Regions from separate parts of the Shinella sp. GW821-FHT10F02 genome, predicted to be linked through region 2. Evidence: predicted binding sites of a transcription regulator. Region 2 holds the regulator's gene; each other region holds the start of a gene.
What was found. Region 2 encodes LexA, which represses DNA repair genes until DNA is damaged. Its sites were predicted from a motif close to TGTTCNNNNTGTGTTCNG; they were not measured.
Positions count from the first base shown of each region.

Region 1: the regulator LexA is predicted to act here: its motif matches at 2,569-2,586, upstream of AC1RWL_RS31445 (ImuA family protein).
Region 3: the regulator LexA is predicted to act here: its motif matches at 2,469-2,486, upstream of recA (recombinase RecA).
Region 4: the regulator LexA is predicted to act here: its motif matches at 1,639-1,656, upstream of AC1RWL_RS24115 (energy-coupling factor ABC transporter ATP-binding protein).

Region 1 is NZ_JBXASL010000016.1:22,787-26,994, forward strand. It holds gene AC1RWL_RS31435 (hypothetical protein) at 1-243, shown strand, start outside; gene AC1RWL_RS31440 (Y-family DNA polymerase) at 328-1,842, opposite strand; gene AC1RWL_RS31445 (ImuA family protein) at 1,760-2,518, opposite strand; gene AC1RWL_RS31450 (ATP-dependent helicase) at 2,737-4,208, shown strand, end outside.
Region 2 is NZ_JBXASL010000003.1:600,513-604,720, reverse strand. It holds gene trpC (indole-3-glycerol phosphate synthase TrpC) at 1-457, shown strand, start outside; gene moaC (cyclic pyranopterin monophosphate synthase MoaC) at 457-951, shown strand; gene AC1RWL_RS12670 (molybdopterin molybdotransferase MoeA) at 951-2,174, shown strand; gene lexA (transcriptional repressor LexA) at 2,284-3,003, shown strand; gene AC1RWL_RS12660 (ComEC/Rec2 family competence protein) at 2,984-4,208, opposite strand, start outside.
Region 3 is NZ_JBXASL010000006.1:367,291-371,498, reverse strand. It holds gene alaS (alanine--tRNA ligase) at 1-837, opposite strand, end outside; gene recA (recombinase RecA) at 1,248-2,342, opposite strand; gene AC1RWL_RS20575 (carbohydrate kinase family protein) at 2,573-3,520, shown strand; gene AC1RWL_RS20570 (pseudouridine-5'-phosphate glycosidase) at 3,579-4,208, shown strand, end outside.
Region 4 is NZ_JBXASL010000008.1:140,099-144,306, forward strand. It holds gene AC1RWL_RS24105 (hypothetical protein) at 1-427, shown strand, start outside; gene AC1RWL_RS24110 (winged helix-turn-helix domain-containing protein) at 424-1,620, opposite strand; gene AC1RWL_RS24115 (energy-coupling factor ABC transporter ATP-binding protein) at 1,749-2,429, shown strand; gene AC1RWL_RS24120 (energy-coupling factor transporter transmembrane component T family protein) at 2,423-3,028, shown strand; gene AC1RWL_RS24125 (biotin transporter BioY) at 3,058-3,621, shown strand; gene AC1RWL_RS24130 (class I adenylate-forming enzyme family protein) at 3,626-4,208, shown strand, end outside.

The DNA.
Region 1 (4,208 bases), on a different contig from region 2:
GGCGCATCTACCATGGAAGTCGTCGACCGCCACTTCGTCCGCCACCTCGACGACGCTTCAGATTCGGAATGGATCGCTTGGTTCATAATCGTGCAGTCGATCGATCTGCAGGAGGCCGACGACCTTTTCGAGGTCATCTCCGAACATTACAACAATTTTGTTCGGGATAGCCGCTTCCGCCAGTCTACGAACCCTTCGCTCCACCTAAACTGCCGAAGTCCAAGCGCATCAGCCATAAGATGAAGGATCCGGATTTCTGGACGCCGGAACGCAAGGAAGCGCCGCGCAGGAACGAGAAATGACTCGTGACCTGGAGCTCGGCATATCTCATCCGAACACCCCATGCAGGAACCAAAAGTGCGATCCGGTTTCGGGGTCGATGCCATCGCCGGCGCGAAAGACCCAGTAGCGCTCGCCCTGCTCGTCCTCGACGACGAAGTAATCGCGCACGGCATGGAACTCGCGCGGCCGAAGCCACCATTCGCCGAAGATGCGCTCCGGTCCGTCGGCGCGCACGACCTTCCGACGCTTGCCGTGCCAGGTGAAGACCGCTGGCGGCTGGTCCGGCAAAAGGGCGATGACCTCGATACGTTCGGGGTTTGCAAACAACCGTGGCGGTCGCGGCCACTTGTTGGCCCAGGTCTGCCCGGTGGCAGGCGCCGTCGGCGAAATCCTCCTGACGGAACGCTCCGGCACGTCGGAAGCGACGGGCGTAACCCGGAAAAGCCGGTGGCCGCGGTTGCCGAGGATGTCGACGAGCGGCGTGATGTCGGCGACCTCCTCTTCAATGAGGGAAGACGCCACCTGCCGCTCCTCAAGTGGCTCGGCAAAGACAGCGACCAGAACCATCTTTTCGATACCAAAGCCCGGTTCGATGGTTTGGATACGGTCGCAGAGCAGTTTCGAAAGACGCGCCGGATCGCGGACCGGCTTTGCCAGGCCGGCGCGAAGATACTGGCGGGTGTTGTCCACGCGATGGATGATGAGGTCGCAGCGTCGCGCGCCAAGGCCGTTTTCCGCCAGCCGAGCCGACAGTTGCCCAACCAGTCGGCGGACATATCTCGCGATGGTGTCGGGCGCCCCGATGGGCTCGGCGAAACTTTTCGAAGCCTCGACAAGCTCCGGGATGCGGATCGGTTCGATCGGCTCGGCGACCCGGCCAAACATCTGGTCGAGCCGACGGGCAGGTTCCGGCCCGAACCGTAACGTCAGGGGCGCCCGCGGCATGGCGGAGAGCTTGCCGATCGTGTCGATCCCGAGGACCCGCAAACCCTGGATAATCTCCGATGATAGCCGCAAGGCCACAAGCGGCAGATCGATCACCGTCCTCATGACGTGACCAACCGGAACAACCGTCGTCTGCGCGGCCAGCAGCCGGGCGAGCGCGTGCGTTGCACCCCATGTCTCCGCAACGGCCGCCCGCGCCGTCAACCCATGGGCGTGCAGCCTGTTGACGAGACCGGAAACGAGAAGCTCCTCACCGCCCTGGAGATGGTCGGCCCCTTCGGTATCCATCACCAGGCCATCGCTGCCATCGACGGCGACGATGGGGCTGTATTGTCGGAGCGCCCATAGAGCCAGCTTTTCGAGCACGGCTGCGTCCTCGGCCGGCGCCGCGTCGACCATCAGGAGATCGGCAACCATCGCTTGCGCCTTGCTGGCCGGCATCCCCACCCGCAAACCAAGTTTGAGAGCGATCGGATCTGCGGCGGATATCCAGCGCTTTGAGCCGCTGCGCGCTATCACGACAAGCGGCTTGTCAGCCGGCAAGGGCTCCGAAGCGTGCCGTCTGATCCGATCGATCGGCAGAAGTGGGAAGTAGACAGATACGACCCTTGGCATCGGGAGCTCCAATTTCAAACTCGGCGCACTCACCCGCCTTTACACGCATCAATTCCGCCAGCCACCGGGACCTCCCAACGCCCGCTGCTGGCAATCTTTCTGACGGCAGGGTGCTGATGCGCCACCGCGTCGTCGAAGCCGTCGGCTGCCCATAGTCCGAGGCCTCGTTCTGCCTTCGCCATCGTCTCAGCACGATGCCCATGCATCCGCTCTTCTCTGCCGCCAGTTGCAGCCGCCGCGAGGCATTCATCGGCAGGCGGACAAGTTCGGCGACCACAGCCGATAAACCGCCAAAGGACAGCCCCTCCTCGACCGCCGACAGGACGCCTTCATCCCGATCGCTTTCGCAGAACACCACGCGATCCGGATGCAGCCCGGCTTGCGAGACCGCGGGGAAAAACAGGTCGCGGCGCGTCATGCACCACAGCACCCTGCCCTTGGTTCGCGCAGCAATCCCCGCCACGAAGAGTGCAGCCGCAGCGCCATCGACCGTGCCGCCTCCGCCGCCGGCAATCTCATGAAGCGCCCCGAAGGCCAGCCCGCCACCTGGAAGGGCCTGGTCCATCTCTGGAACAGCGAATGGCAGGACGGATCTTGCGCGCGCTTGCCCGCCTTCGAGCTGGCCGATACGCTCTCGAAGCTCGGCAAGCACAGGGTTGAGGGCACGGTTCGACACGACGGAATTGACGCTCCTTCAGGGGTTTCCAGCCGTTATTTAAGCTGATATGTTCCTTTTTTGTTCCTAATGCCGTTGCAAGTCAATCCACTCGAAACGGCGTTGCCGGCCATGAAGGCTGCCTTTGACAAGTCGATTTTGTGGATTCCACAAGGCCGATCAAAGGGATGGGGAAAAGGAACGGCACAGGAATTTTTTCTTAGGAAAATTTAGGGCAGATGACGGCAGCCTATCTCGAAAAACTCAACGACCGGCAGCGCGAGGCGGTCGAGCATGGCATTGGCCAGCCGGACGGCGCGATCGGCGGCCCGCTGCTTATCATCGCGGGTGCGGGCTCGGGCAAGACGAATACCCTTGCCCATCGCGTGGGCCATCTCATCGTCAATGGTGCCGATCCGCGCCGCATCCTGGTGATGACCTTTTCTCGCCGGGCCGCTTCCGAGATGGGGCGCCGCGTCCAGCGCATCTGCCGGCAGGTGTTCGGAGACAATGCTGCGGTCATGACGGACGCCATGGCCTGGGCCGGCACCTTCCATGGTATCGGCGCACGGCTGCTGAGGATGTATGCCGAACAGATCGGCCTCAACGTCGATTTCACGATCCATGATCGCGAGGACAGCGCCGATCTGATGAATCTCGTTCGCCATGAGCTTGGTTTCTCGAAGACGGAAAGCCGCTTTCCGACCAAGGGAACGTGCCTTGCGATCTACTCGCGCGTCGTCAACTCCGAGAGTTCGATCAACGAGGTCCTGAAGGCATCCTACACCTACGTGCTGGGCTGGGAGGAGCAGTTGAAACAGCTCTTCGCCGCCTATGTCGAGGCCAAGCAAGCGCAGAACGTGCTCGATTACGATGACCTGCTGCTTTACTGGGCGCAGGTCATGTCCGACCCGGACCTGGCCGACGATATCGGCAACCGTTTCGACCATGTTCTTGTCGACGAATATCAGGACACCAACCGCCTGCAGGCTTCCATTCTTCTGGGGCTGAAGCCCGGTGGGCGCGGTCTGACAGTGGTCGGCGACGACGCCCAGTCAATCTATTCCTTCCGCGCCGCGACCGTGCGCAACATCCTCGACTTTCCGAACCAGTTCTCGCCAAAGCCGGCCGACGTCATCACGCTCGATCGCAACTATCGCTCGACGCAGCCGATCTTGGCTGCCGCCAACGGCGTCATCGACCTTGCTCGTGAGCGCTTTACGAAGAACCTCTGGACGGATCGGGAATCCGAGCAACGACCTATGCTCGTGACCGTGAAGGACGAGACGGACCAGGCGAACTACATCGTCGAGCAGGTCCTGGCGAACCGCGAGGACGGCATGACGCTGAAGGAACAGGCCGTCCTGTTCCGCGCTTCTGATCACAGCAGCACCCTTGAGGTTGAGTTGACAAGGCGCAATATTCCCTTCGTGAAATTCGGGGGGCTCAAATTCCTAGACAGCGCGCATGTCAAAGACCTGCTTGCTATCCTGCGTTTTGCCCAGAACCCCCGCGATCGGGTAACGGGTTTCCGCCTTCTTAAGCTATTGCCGGGGGTCGGCTCGCAGACGGCAGCGAAAATCCTCGACACGATCAGCCCTGATCCAGAGCCTTTGCTATCACTCGCCGAGATCCCGCCGCCGCCCAAGACAGGCGAGGCCTGGCCCGCCCTCATTGCGCTGCTTTTTGGCCTGAGGAAGGCCGATGGCGG
Region 2 (4,208 bases):
CAAGGATTTCATGTTCGACAGCTACCAGGTGCTGGAAGCCCGCGCCTGGGGCGCTGACTGCATCCTCATCATCATGGCCTCGCTCAGCGACGACGATGCGAAGATGCTGGAGGACGCCGCCTTTGCGCTCGGCATGGACGTGCTGATCGAAGTGCATGACGAGCCGGAAATGGAACGGGCGCTCAGGCTGAAATCCAAGCTCGTCGGCATCAACAACCGCAACCTGCGCACCTTCGAGGTCGACCTCGCGGTGTCGGAAAAGCTCGCCGGCATGGTGCCCGACGACCGCCTGCTCGTCGGCGAAAGCGGCATCTTCACCCATGCGGATTGTGAACGCCTCGCCGAGGTGGGCATCTCCACCTTCCTCGTCGGCGAGAGCCTGATGCGCAAGGACGACGTGGCCGCCGCCACCCGCGAATTGCTGACCGGCTCCGCCGGCATGCTGGCGGCCGAATGATGGCCGAAAAGGCCGCCATGCTGACCCATATCGATGCCTCCGGCGAAGCCAACATGGTGGATGTCGGCGACAAGGCGGAAACGGTGCGTATCGCCGTTGCCGAAGGTTTCATCCGCATGGCGCCTGCGACGCTCGACCTGATCCTCAAGGGCGACGCCAAGAAGGGCGACGTGATCGGCACGGCCCGCCTTGCCGGCATCATGGCCGCCAAGCAGACGTCGAGCCTCATTCCGCTCTGCCACCCGCTGATGCTGACCAAGGTCGCCGTCGAAATCCGCGAAGACCGCGCGCTGCCCGGCCTGCGCGTCGAGGCCATGGCGAAGCTCACCGGCCGCACCGGCGTGGAAATGGAGGCGCTCACCGCCGTCAGCGTCGCCTGCCTCACCATCTACGACATGGCGAAAGCCGCCGACCGCGAAATGGAGATCGGCGGCATCCGGCTCGTCGAAAAATCCGGCGGCCGCTCCGGCGATTACAAGCGGGCAAACGCCTGATGTCGCTCCTGCCCGTCGCCGACGCCCTCGACCGCCTGCTTTCCCGGGCCAAGCCGACACAGCGGACGGAGACGGTTTCCCTGCATGACGCGCAAGGCCGCGTTCTCGCCGAAGACATCGCCGCGCGCCTGACCCAGCCGCCCTTCACCAATTCCGCCATGGACGGCTACGCCGTCCGCCATGCGGACATCGCGACACTCGGCGCCGTCCTCAAGGTCGTCGGCCTCTCCTCCGCCGGCCATGCTTTCGAAGGCTCCGCTGGCCCCGGCGAGGCCGTGCGCATTTTCACCGGCGCGCCCTTGCCCTCCTTCGCCGATACCGTGCTTCTTCAGGAAGACGCGGAAAAGCTGGGTGACGGCCGTATCCGCACGACCTTCCTCACGCCGAAAGGCCGGCATGTGCGCCCGCGCGGGCAGGATTTTTCCGAAGGCGAGACCGTGCTGAAGGCCGGGGCGGTGCTCGACGCCGGCCGCCTGACCGTCGCCGCCGCGATGAACCACTCGACACTTGTCGTCTACGCCCGCCCCCGCATCGCGGTGCTTGCGACCGGCGACGAGCTCGTCCCGCCCGGAACGCCGCCCGGCGCCAGCCAGATCATCGCCTCCAACACCTACGGCGTCTCGGCGCTCGCGCGGGTGGCCGGCGCGGAGGTGATCGACCTCGGCATCGTCGGCGACGACAAGCAGGCGATCCTGGAGGCCGTGCGCAACGCGCTGGCGCTTGATATCGACGTGCTCGTGACGCTCGGCGGCGCCTCCGTCGGCGATTTCGACCTCGTGCAGCCGGTGCTCGGCGAGGCCGGCATGGAGCTCGATTTCTGGCGCATCGCCATGCGCCCGGGGAAACCGCTGATGGTCGGCCGGCTGGGAGATATCCAGGTGCTGGGCCTCCCCGGCAACCCGGTCTCCAGCCTCGTCTGCTCGCTGCTCTTCCTGGAGCCGTTGGTGCGCCGCCTCGCCCGCCTGCCCGCAAAAAACCGCCGGCACCCGGCCATCGCCGCCGTGCCGCTCAAGGAAAACGACCAGCGGCAGGACTATGTCCGCGCCCGCATCGTCCGGGGACCGGCCGGCGACCTGTACGTGACACCCTTCGGCAAGCAGGATTCCTCGATGATGAAGGTCTTCGCCGAATCGGAAGGCCTGCTCATCCGCCCGCCGCACGCCCCGGCCGTGCCCGAAGGCGATCCCTGCGAAGTACTCCTCCTGCGCGAACCCTCCGCCTGAACAATATTATTATTTCCAAGGCCTTGCGGAACACATATGGAACAGATAGTGTCTGTTCTGGATTTGTTTCACGATTCTGGATTGTTTCAAGATTCTCGGTGGAGGGGCCATGCTCACGCGGAAACAACAGGAACTTCTCCTGTTCATTCATGAACGGATGAAGGAGTCCGGTATTCCTCCCTCCTTCGACGAGATGAAGGATGCGCTCGATCTCGCGTCCAAGTCCGGCATCCACCGCCTCATCACCGCGCTGGAAGAGCGCGGCTTCATTCGCCGCCTGCCCAACCGGGCGCGGGCGCTGGAAGTGATCAAGCTTCCCGAAGCCTATTCGCCAAGCCTCCAGCCGCGTCGTGGTTTTTCGCCGGCCGTCATTGAGGGCAGCCGCGGCAAGCAGCCGGTGCCGGCCGCCCCCGTGCAGCGCACGCCGCAGGCGGACATGTCGTCTTCGGTCTCGGTACCGGTCATGGGACGCATCGCCGCCGGCGTGCCGATCTCCGCCATCCAGAACAACACCCATGAAATCATGGTACCGGCCGAGATGGTCGGCAACGGCGATCATTATGCCCTGGAGGTCAAGGGCGACTCGATGATCGAGGCCGGCATCCTCGACGGCGACACGGTGATCATCCGCAACGCCACCACCGCCAATCCGGGCGAGATCATCGTGGCGCTCGTCGACGACGAGGAGGCGACGCTGAAGCGCTTCCGCCGCAAGGGCGCCTCCATCGCGCTCGAAGCCGCAAACCCGGCCTACGAGACCCGCATCTTCGGCCCGGACCGCGTGAAGATTCAAGGCAAGCTCGTCGGCCTCATTCGCCGCTATCATTGAGCGCCGTCTCGGCCTCGAAGGTGCCGCTGCGCCAATCATAGGTGCGGTGGCGGGACCAGGGCCGGTCGAGGGTTTCGACGGCGGATGTGATCTCGGCTTCGGAAAGCGGTGGAGCGGCCTTTTCGGCGCCGGGCTGGATTTCCAGGGCGCCAGTACGCCGCAGATGGCGAGCCGTCATCAGCCGGGCACCGGAGCGGCATGTTTCCAGCCGCAGGGCCTGGGACACGACGACGAGGTCGGCGGCATCGCAGGCGGTTCCGAGGAAGGCGAGGTCTTCCAGCGTGACGATCCGCCAGCCGCTCGGCGAAACCGCGGCGCAGAATGCCTTTGTTTCGCAGATGAAGCCCGTACCCTTTCCCGCCGCCTCCAGGGCGGATACCATGGCGGCCTTCGCCCTCTGCCGATCCGCCTTGTGGCGCGGTTTCCTCTGCTTTTCAGTTCCTTCAGCGGGTGCGGCGGCATCTTCTACCGTCAGGCCTTCGCTCTTGCGCATCTCCGGCTTGACGAGATCGCCGAGCCGTAGCGCGCGCCGCCATTGCGCATAAATGAAATCCGGCGGCCTTGCGCGGTTGGTCGCAACGGTGTCGCCGCGCCGGATCGCCACGAGGCGGCCGTCTTCCGAGACCAGCACTTCCGGCGCACGGCGTTCGTCCGGCCAGCAGGCGATGATGATGCCAAGCGCGACGAGCAGCGTGCCGGCATGGCGCAGCCGGGTGCGCAAAATGCAGGCCAGGCCGCCGCCGAGGCCGACCAGCAGGAAGGCGGACTGCGGAATCTGACCGGTGACGATTTCGCCTTTCCAGCTCGCGACCCAGGTCGAAAGCGCGATCATCCATTCGATGCCCTTGCCCATGATCGCGAAGGGAATGGCGTCGAGGCCGAACGGCATCAGCAGCACGGCGATGAGGCCGAAGGGCATGACGATCGTGCTGATCACCGGCATCGCCAGAAGATTGCCGGCGAGGCCATAGGCGGGAATGCGGTGAAAGTGGCCGATGGAATAGATCAGCGTGGAAAAACCACCGATCAGCGAGGAGAGCATGAGCCCGCCGAAGAAACGGCCGAGCGAACCGCCGAACAGTTGCAACGGCCCTCCCCGGCTTTCCCGCCGCATCGGCCGCTCGCGCCAGGCCGCGTAGCCCGCGACAAGCCCGAGCGTTGCCGCATAGGACATCTGGAAGCCGGGATTGGTGACGGCGGATGGT
Region 3 (4,208 bases), on a different contig from region 2:
GTGATCGGCAATGACGCGGTGGCTGGCGCGCGCCTCGCCCTCGGCCTTCACGCCGGTCGCCTCGACGGAGGCGTCGATCAGCGCGCGGAAGAGGTCGATGTCGTAGTTGTCATGCTTGCCCTGAAGGAGAGCCGCGACGCGCTCCAGGCCCATGCCGGTATCGATCGACGGGCGCGGCAGGTCGACGCGCTCTTCCTTGGTGATCTGCTCGAACTGCATGAAGACGAGGTTCCAGATCTCGATGAACCGGTCGCCATCCTCTTCCGGCGAGCCGGGCGGGCCGCCCCAGATATGATCGCCATGGTCGTAGAAAATCTCGGAACAGGGACCGCAGGGGCCGGTATCGCCCATGGCCCAGAAATTGTCGCTGGTCGCGATGCGGATGATGCGGTCGTCGGAAAGGCCGGCGATCTTCTTCCAGAGGCCGAAGGCCTGGTCGTCGGTGTGGTAGACGGTGACGAGCAGGCGGTTCCTGTCGATGCCGAATTCCTTGGTGATCAGGTTCCAGGCAAGCTCGATCGCGCGCTCCTTGAAATAGTCGCCGAAGGAAAAATTGCCGAGCATCTCGAAGAAGGTGTGGTGGCGCGCGGTGTAACCGACATTGTCGAGGTCGTTGTGCTTGCCGCCGGCGCGCACGCATTTCTGCGCGGAGACCGCCGTCGAATAGGGACGCGATTCCAGGCCGGTGAAGACGTTCTTGAACTGCACCATGCCGGCATTGGTGAACATCAGCGTCGGGTCGTTGCGCGGCACGAGCGGGCTGGACGGCACGACCTCGTGTCCGTTCTTTCGGAAATAGTCGAGGAAAGTCGACCGGATTTCATTCACGCCGTTCATATCGCGTCCTTCATCTCTGCACCGTCTGCACCTGAAAACCGGCGCATTACCCACCCAATTGTCCCGCAACGACGGCGCAACCGCCTCGCCGGCTGCTGCCTATTTCCCAAACCGCACCCGATTTGGGAAATAGGCAGCGAATTCAAAATCCTACGGCGTCCTTGCGCGTCCTGTTCGACGCGCGACGCCGCAGAGTGCCCGCCCGGAAGGTCCGTGAAGGCCATCCACCCACGAATTCCGTCGAAACTGCGCGCCTGCCGCCTGTCTTGCGGAAGGCCGGAAACCTTTGGTCGCGCGCGAGAACTGAAGGCTTTTATCGCCCGCCTCGGCACCTGTCCAGACATCAAAAAACCGGCCCTTCACGAAGAAGAGGCCGGTTTTTCGATATTCTTGCGGGCGTTGCGCGGCGATTACATCGCCGCAGCGTCGTCGTCGCTGGAATCGTTCGGATCAGGGCCACCGTTTTCCAGGAAGCGGTCGGCGATGAGGCCGGCATTCTGGCGCAGTGACGTCTCGATCTCGTTGGCAAGATCCGGATTGTCGCGCAGGAACGTCTTGGCGTTCTCGCGGCCCTGGCCGAGGCGCTGGCTGTTATAGGAGAACCAGGAGCCCGACTTTTCGACGATGCCGGCCTTGACGCCGAGGTCGATGAGCTCGCCCGTCTTGGAGACGCCCTCGCCATACATGATGTCGAACTCGACCTGCTTGAAGGGCGGCGCCATCTTGTTCTTGACGACCTTGACGCGGGTCTGGTTGCCGATGACCTCGTCACGCTCCTTGACCGCGCCGATGCGGCGGATGTCGAGGCGGACGGAGGCGTAGAACTTCAGCGCGTTGCCGCCCGTCGTCACCTCCGGCGAACCGTAGACGACGCCGATCTTCATGCGGATCTGGTTGATGAAGATCACCATCGTGTTCGACTTGGAGATCGACGCTGTCAGCTTGCGCAGCGCCTGGCTCATCAGGCGGGCCTGGAGGCCGGGCAGGCTCTCGCCCATCTCGCCTTCGATTTCGGCGCGCGGCGTGAGCGCGGCGACCGAGTCGATCACGAGCACGTCGATTGCGCCGGAGCGCACCAGCGTGTCGGTGATTTCCAGCGCCTGCTCGCCGGTGTCGGGCTGCGAAATCAGGAGGTTTTCCAGATCGACGCCAAGCTTGCGGGCATAGACCGGGTCGAGCGCGTGTTCGGCGTCGACGAAGGCGCAGATGCCGCCCTTCTTCTGGGCTTCCGCAATGGTCTGCAGCGCCAGCGTCGTCTTGCCCGAGCTTTCCGGGCCGTAGATCTCGATGATGCGGCCCTTGGGCAGGCCGCCGACGCCGAGCGCGATGTCGAGGCTCAGCGAACCGGTCGGGATCGTCTCGATCTCGATGACGCTGTCCTTGCCGCCGAGTTTCATGATGGAGCCCTTGCCGAAGGAGCGCTCGATCTGGGAGAGTGCCGCCTCGAGTGCCTTGCTTTTATCCACTGCTTTATCCTCTACGAGCCGCAAAGTGTTCTGTGCCATTCCGTCCACCTTTAGGTTATTGAAGCAAGACAGGCAACGAACCCGCCGATGAAAGCTATGTACACATTTTGTTCTCATTTCGCAAGGTGCATTTATCCTTTTGAATGTTTTTGTGAATCGGGGGCGTGTTCTATTTTCGTTTCGGTGGGATAAAGCCACGCAGGAACAAGGGTATACCCGCCTTGGTGCCGGGCCTTCGGGGCCGAATCGGGCGGGTGCGAAGGAAGACGATGACGGGAAAGACGATACTGGTGATGGGCGGCGCCCATGTGGACAGGCGCGGACGCATTGCCGGCGAGACGACGCCGGGAGCGAGCAATCCCGGCGGCTGGTTCGTGGAAGCGGGCGGCGGCGCCTTCAATGCGGCGCGCAACCTCGCGCGGCTGGGGCATGCGGTGCGGCTCGTCTCGCCGCGCGGCGGCGATGCGGACGGCGATATCGTCGCGGCGGCCGCAGCGGCGGCGGGCATCGAGGACACCCCCTTCACCTTCCTCGACCGGGCGACGCCGAGTTATACCGCGATCATCGAACGCGACGGCAACCTCGTCATCGCGCTCGCCGACATGGACCTCTACCGGCTGTTCTCGCCGCGGCGCTTGCAGCAGCGGGCCATGCGCGAGGCGGTCGCGGCGGCGGGCATGATCCTCACGGATGCCAACCTGCCGGCCGAAACGCTCGGCGCGATGGCGAAGGCCGCGGCGGCCGCCGGCGTGCCGATCGCCGGCATCGCCATCTCGCCGGCCAAGGTCGTGCGGTTCGAACAAACCCTCTCCGCCCTCGCCTTCCTGTTCATGAACGAGGCGGAGGCGCGCACGCTGACGGGGGCTGCACCGGAAAACCCGGCCGACTGGCCGAAGGCCTTGCGCGCCGCAGGCCTTGCCGCGGGCGTGGTGACGCGCGGCGGGCGGGGCGTCATCGCCTTCGATGCGAAGCGCGCGGTCCTGGTCACGCCACCGGAAATCCCGGCGCTCGCCGATGTTACCGGTGCGGGCGATTCGCTGGCCTCCGGTTTCGTCAGCGCCTGGCTTGCCGGGCGCGATCTCGGCGAGGCGCTGCGCCACGGGGCGGCAGCCGCCGCGATCACCGTGCGCTCGCCGCTGGCCGTGGCCGAAGAAATGTCGCAGGCGGCCCTTGCCGCCGCACTTTCTCTTGTGCCCCGGGCCGAATGGATGGCATGAGACTTTCTTGCCGAAAATTCCGCCTGAAAATTCGACCAGATTTCCGCAAGGATCCAGCATGACCAGACCCGCCTCCGCCCTCCTGCCGATGCAGTATTCGGAAGAAGTCGCCGCCGCCAAGGCGCGCGGCGCGCCGATCGTCGCGCTCGAATCGACGATCATCACCCATGGCATGCCCTATCCGGGCAACCTGGACATGGCCCGCAGCGTCGAGCGCATCATCCGCGAGGAAGGCGCCGTACCGGCGACGATCGCCGTCATCGATGGCGTGCTGCATATCGGCCTCGACGATGCGACGCTCGAAACGCTCGCGAAGACCGAAGGCGCCATGAAGCTGTCACGCGCCGACCTCGCCTTCGCGATCGCGGAGCGGCGCACGGGCGCCACCACCGTCGCCGCGACGATGATCGGTGCCGCGCGCGCCGGCATCCGGGTTTTCGCCACCGGCGGCATCGGCGGCGTGCACCGCAAGGCGGAAGAGACCTTCGACATTTCCGCCGACCTCGACGAGCTGTCGCGCACGGGCGTCATCGTCGTGTGCGCCGGCGCCAAGGCGATCCTCGACATTCCGAAGACGCTGGAAGTGCTCGAAACACGCGGCGTACCGGTCGTCACCTATGACAGCCCGGTCTTCCCCGCCTTCTGGTCGCGCGATTCGGGGCTGAAGAGCCCGCTGACGCTGAACAGC
Region 4 (4,208 bases), on a different contig from region 2:
CGGCTACAAGTTCGACACGTTCGGCGGCGGAGAATGGGTCGGCTACTTCAAGGGCAAGTCCAGCTATGTCAGGCTCGACCAGGCGAAGGTCAAGCAGCTCGTATTGCCCATGGTGGGACTGACGGAGGCGGACGCTCCCACGCGCGGGGCCGGCGGCCAGCTGATGGTGGGCTTCGTCTGGATCATCGCAGCGCTTGTCGCCGCCGTCTTCGCCCTGCTGCGCTTCTCGGGCCTGCGCCGCGCCATTTTCGCGCCGCGGGGCCGCAAGCAAACCGAGGACGATTTCGACGATCGGCGCTTTGTCGTCAGCGCACCGGAGCCATCCTTCCAGCAGAAGCCGAACCTGGCAGTGGTGCCGCGCACGCAGTCGGCCGCACCGTCCTTCAACCGCGCCGTTCCGGCTGGCGCCTTCGGGAAAAGGCGCTAAGCTTCACCTCTCCACCCATCAAGATAGCGCACCGTTTCCACGCCCGAAAATTTTGCGAGCCGCGTTAGTTCAGCGTCCAGCTTCTCCAGTCGGCCCGCCGATGGCCGCACCTTCGGTTCCCACCAGAGCCGCTTGACGTCGAGCGTGCCGGCCTTGCGGTCGGCCTTCATGTCGATGCGGCCGACGAGGCGGTCGCCTTCGAGCAGCGGGAAGACGTAATAGCCATATTGCCGCTTCGGCTCCGGCACGAAGATCTCGATGCGATAGAAATAGCCGAACAGACGTTCAGTACGGTTGCGATCGCGGATCAGCGGATCGAAGGGCGATAGCACGCGCAGGCGCGCCGGTGGCTCGGGGATGTCGCCGAGGTTTTCCGGGAAATCGGCAAAGGCATGCGAGGCACGCGGCTTGCCGCCGTCCATCGTTTCGATCGAGACGGGCCGGAGTTCGTCGCGATGCGTTTCCACCCAGGTTTTCGCCTCTTCCGGCGTGATCAGCGCCCAGAAGGCGGCAATCTCGCCGTGGGTGGCGAAGCCCAGCCGTGTGAGCGCGCTGCGGCAGGCCCAGTCGACGAAGGCGTCGTGTTCGACGGCCGGTTCGTGGTGATGCGGCGGCAGCACGCGCTCGGCGAGGTCGTAGACCTTCTGGAAGTTCTCCCGCCGGGCAATCGCCAGCTTGCCGGTGTGCCAGAGATATTCCAGCGCCGTCTTGTTGGGATGCCAGTTCCACCAGCCGCCGGACTTGTGATCGTCCACCTTCAATTCGCGCGACAGCACCGGCCCGCTGGCGGCGATGCGCTCGTACGTCTCCTCGAAAGCCCTGTCGAAGCCCTCGCCCTGCCATTTGCGCCAGTTTTCCAGGATGGAGGCTTCCTTGCGGCGGAAACGGTGCTTCCAGTAGCGGAAGAAGGCGCTCGGGATGATCGAGGCGTCGTGCGTCCAGTGCTCGAAAAGCTCGCCATCCTTCTCCAGCAGCTCGGCGAGATGCTCGCGCCGGTAGGTCTGGTTGCGCGAGAACAGGATCTGGTGATGCGCCCGCTCGACGGTGGCGATGCTGTCCACCTGCACGAAGCCGATATCGTGGATGAGCTGCAGCAGCCCCGCCTTGCCGAGCTGGCGGCCGGGGGAAGCGCTGAGACCCTGCCGGGCGAGGAAGATGCGCCGGGCCTCGGCATTGGAAAGGAGAATCGTCATGGCGGGATGATAGGCATATATTCTTGGTTTGTTCTACTGTTTTCGTCATGCCGCAACGCACGAGGCGTTTGCGCTTTTCCCCGAATTGCTTATAGCTCCCTCACCATCCGCGAACCGGGATCCCGCTCTTGGATATCGTCTTCTCCGCCGCCACGGTGACCTATGCCGGACGCGTGGCGCTCCACCCGCTGACACTCACGCTCACCGAACGCCGCATCGGCGTCGTCGGCCTCAACGGCTCCGGCAAGACGACCATGGCGCGGATGATCAACGGCCTCGTCAAGCCGACCGCCGGCACCGTGATGGTCGGCGGGCTGGATACGGTGGCGGACGAGGTGGCCGCGCGCGGAAAAACCGGCTTCATCTTCCAGAACCCGCAGCACCAGATGATCCTGCCGATCCTCGCCGAGGACATCGCCTTCGGCCTGAAGAACCGCAAGCTCGGCAAGGCGGAGATCGCGGAAAAGACGGAGGCCGTGCTGGCGCGATTCGGCATTTCGCACCTCGCACGCCGCCGCGTGCATGAGCTTTCCGGCGGCGAGACGCAGCTCGGCGCGATTGCCAGCGTGCTCGTCACCGGTCCGGACCTGCTCATCCTCGACGAGCCGACCAACCAGCTCGACCTGAAAAACCGCGCGCTGATCGAGCGCACCATCGCCGGCCTGCCGGAACAGGTGCTCGTCATCACGCACGACCTTGCGCTGATCGAAAGTTTCGACCGCGTGCTGGTGTTCCATGAGGGCCGGCTTGCGGCCGATAGCCGGCCGGAAGAGGCGATCCGTACCTACCGGGAGATCGCCGCGTGCTGAACGGGCTCGACATCGAAGGCGATTCGCTCCTTCACCGCATGCCGGTGCGCGGCAAGCTGATCGCGCTTTTCGTGGCGGCGATCGGGCTCTTCCTTACTGCTGACCTGCGGCTTCTCGTCCCGGCGCTGGTGTTTTCGGCGGCGCTCTACCTCTCGACCGGGATCGGCCCCGGCGAAGCGTTCCGGCGCGTGCGCTTCGTGCTCTTCACGGTTCTCCTCGTCGCGGGTGCGAACTATCTTTTCCACTCGCTGCACGAGGCGCTCGCCGTCTTCTGCCGCCTCTCCACGCTGGTTCTGCTCGCCGCCGCCGTCACCGCGACGACCGGCATTTCCGCCTTTATGGACGAGATCACCCGGCTGCTCACGCCGTTGGAACGATTCGGTTTCGTGAGGGCGGCGGATGTCAGCCTGGCGGTCGGCCTCGTCATCCGCTTTGTGCCGGAAATCTTTGCCCGCTACGGCGAAATCGCCGACGCCCACAAGGCGCGCGGCCTGCCGGTGCGGCCGCTCACCACCCTCGTGCCGTTGATCATCCTGACGCTGAAGGATGCGGATACCATCGCCATGGCGATTGACGCGCGCGGATTTCGGCGGCACTAACCCATTTATGTCCATTCGGGAAAGCTGACATGACCACCAGAGACATCGTCCTCGTCGCCCTCTTCGCCGCGATCATCGTGGTGCTGGGCCTGCTCCCGCCGATCACCCTCGGCTTCATTCCGGTGCCGATCACCGCGCAGTCGCTCGGCGTCATGCTGGCCGGCTGCATTCTCGGCGCCAAGCGCGGTGCCGCCGCAGTGCTGCTCGTGCTGCTGCTGGTGGCGATCGGCCTGCCGGTTCTCTCCGGCGGTCGCGGTGGCCTTGCGGTCTTCGCAGGCCCCACCGCCGGCTATCTCGTCGGCTGGGTCTTCGGCGCCTTCGTCTGCGGCCTGATCGCCGAGCGCTTCGTCAAGGAAGAACAGGGCGAGCTCACGCAGTTCCTCGCCTTCCTGGCCGCCGCCGTCGTCGGCGGCATCGCGATCGTCTATCTCTTCGGCGTTCCGTGGCTCGCCTATATGAGCGGCAAGGCCTTCTTCGAGACGGCGCTCGCCGGCCTCGTCTTCGTGCCGGGCGATCTCATCAAGGCCTTCGTCGCCATGCTCGCCGGCCGCGCGGTGCTCGCCGGTTATCCGCTGCTTCCGCAGCGCGCCTGAGCCGATGCCGCTGGCCGGTGCCCTCGAACGACACGCCGCGCAACATCCGGAAAACCCGGCCTTCCACCTGGAGGACCGGGTTCTGTCCTACGCGACGCTCGTCGCCACCGCACGGCACCTGCATGCGACCTTCGCGGGCCTCGCCCCAACGGGCCGAAGCGCCATCGGCCCGGAAAACCGGCTGGTCGCTCTCGTTACCGGCAACCACGCCCTTTTCCCCGCCGCCTTCGCGGCCGCCACGGCCGGAAACACCTGCGCCGCGCTGATCGATCCGCATTTACCGGAAGCAGTGCGCCGGCGGCTCCTCGAAAAACTCGACCCCGATCTCATCGTCATCGCCGAAGGGGCTGAGCTTCTCGCCCACAATCCACGAAGCGGTGCGACCCTCGTCCTCGCGGAGAGTGCTGCCTTCGACGCCCCACCGCTGCCGGAAGGCCGCGACGAGGATCCGTTCCTCATCGTCTTCACCTCCGGCACCACCGCCGATCCGAAACCGATCATCCGTGACCGCCGCTCCTGGCGCATCAGCCTTGCCACCGGCGCGCCCTTCTTCGGCCTCGATGCCACAACCAGCACATATGCTCCTG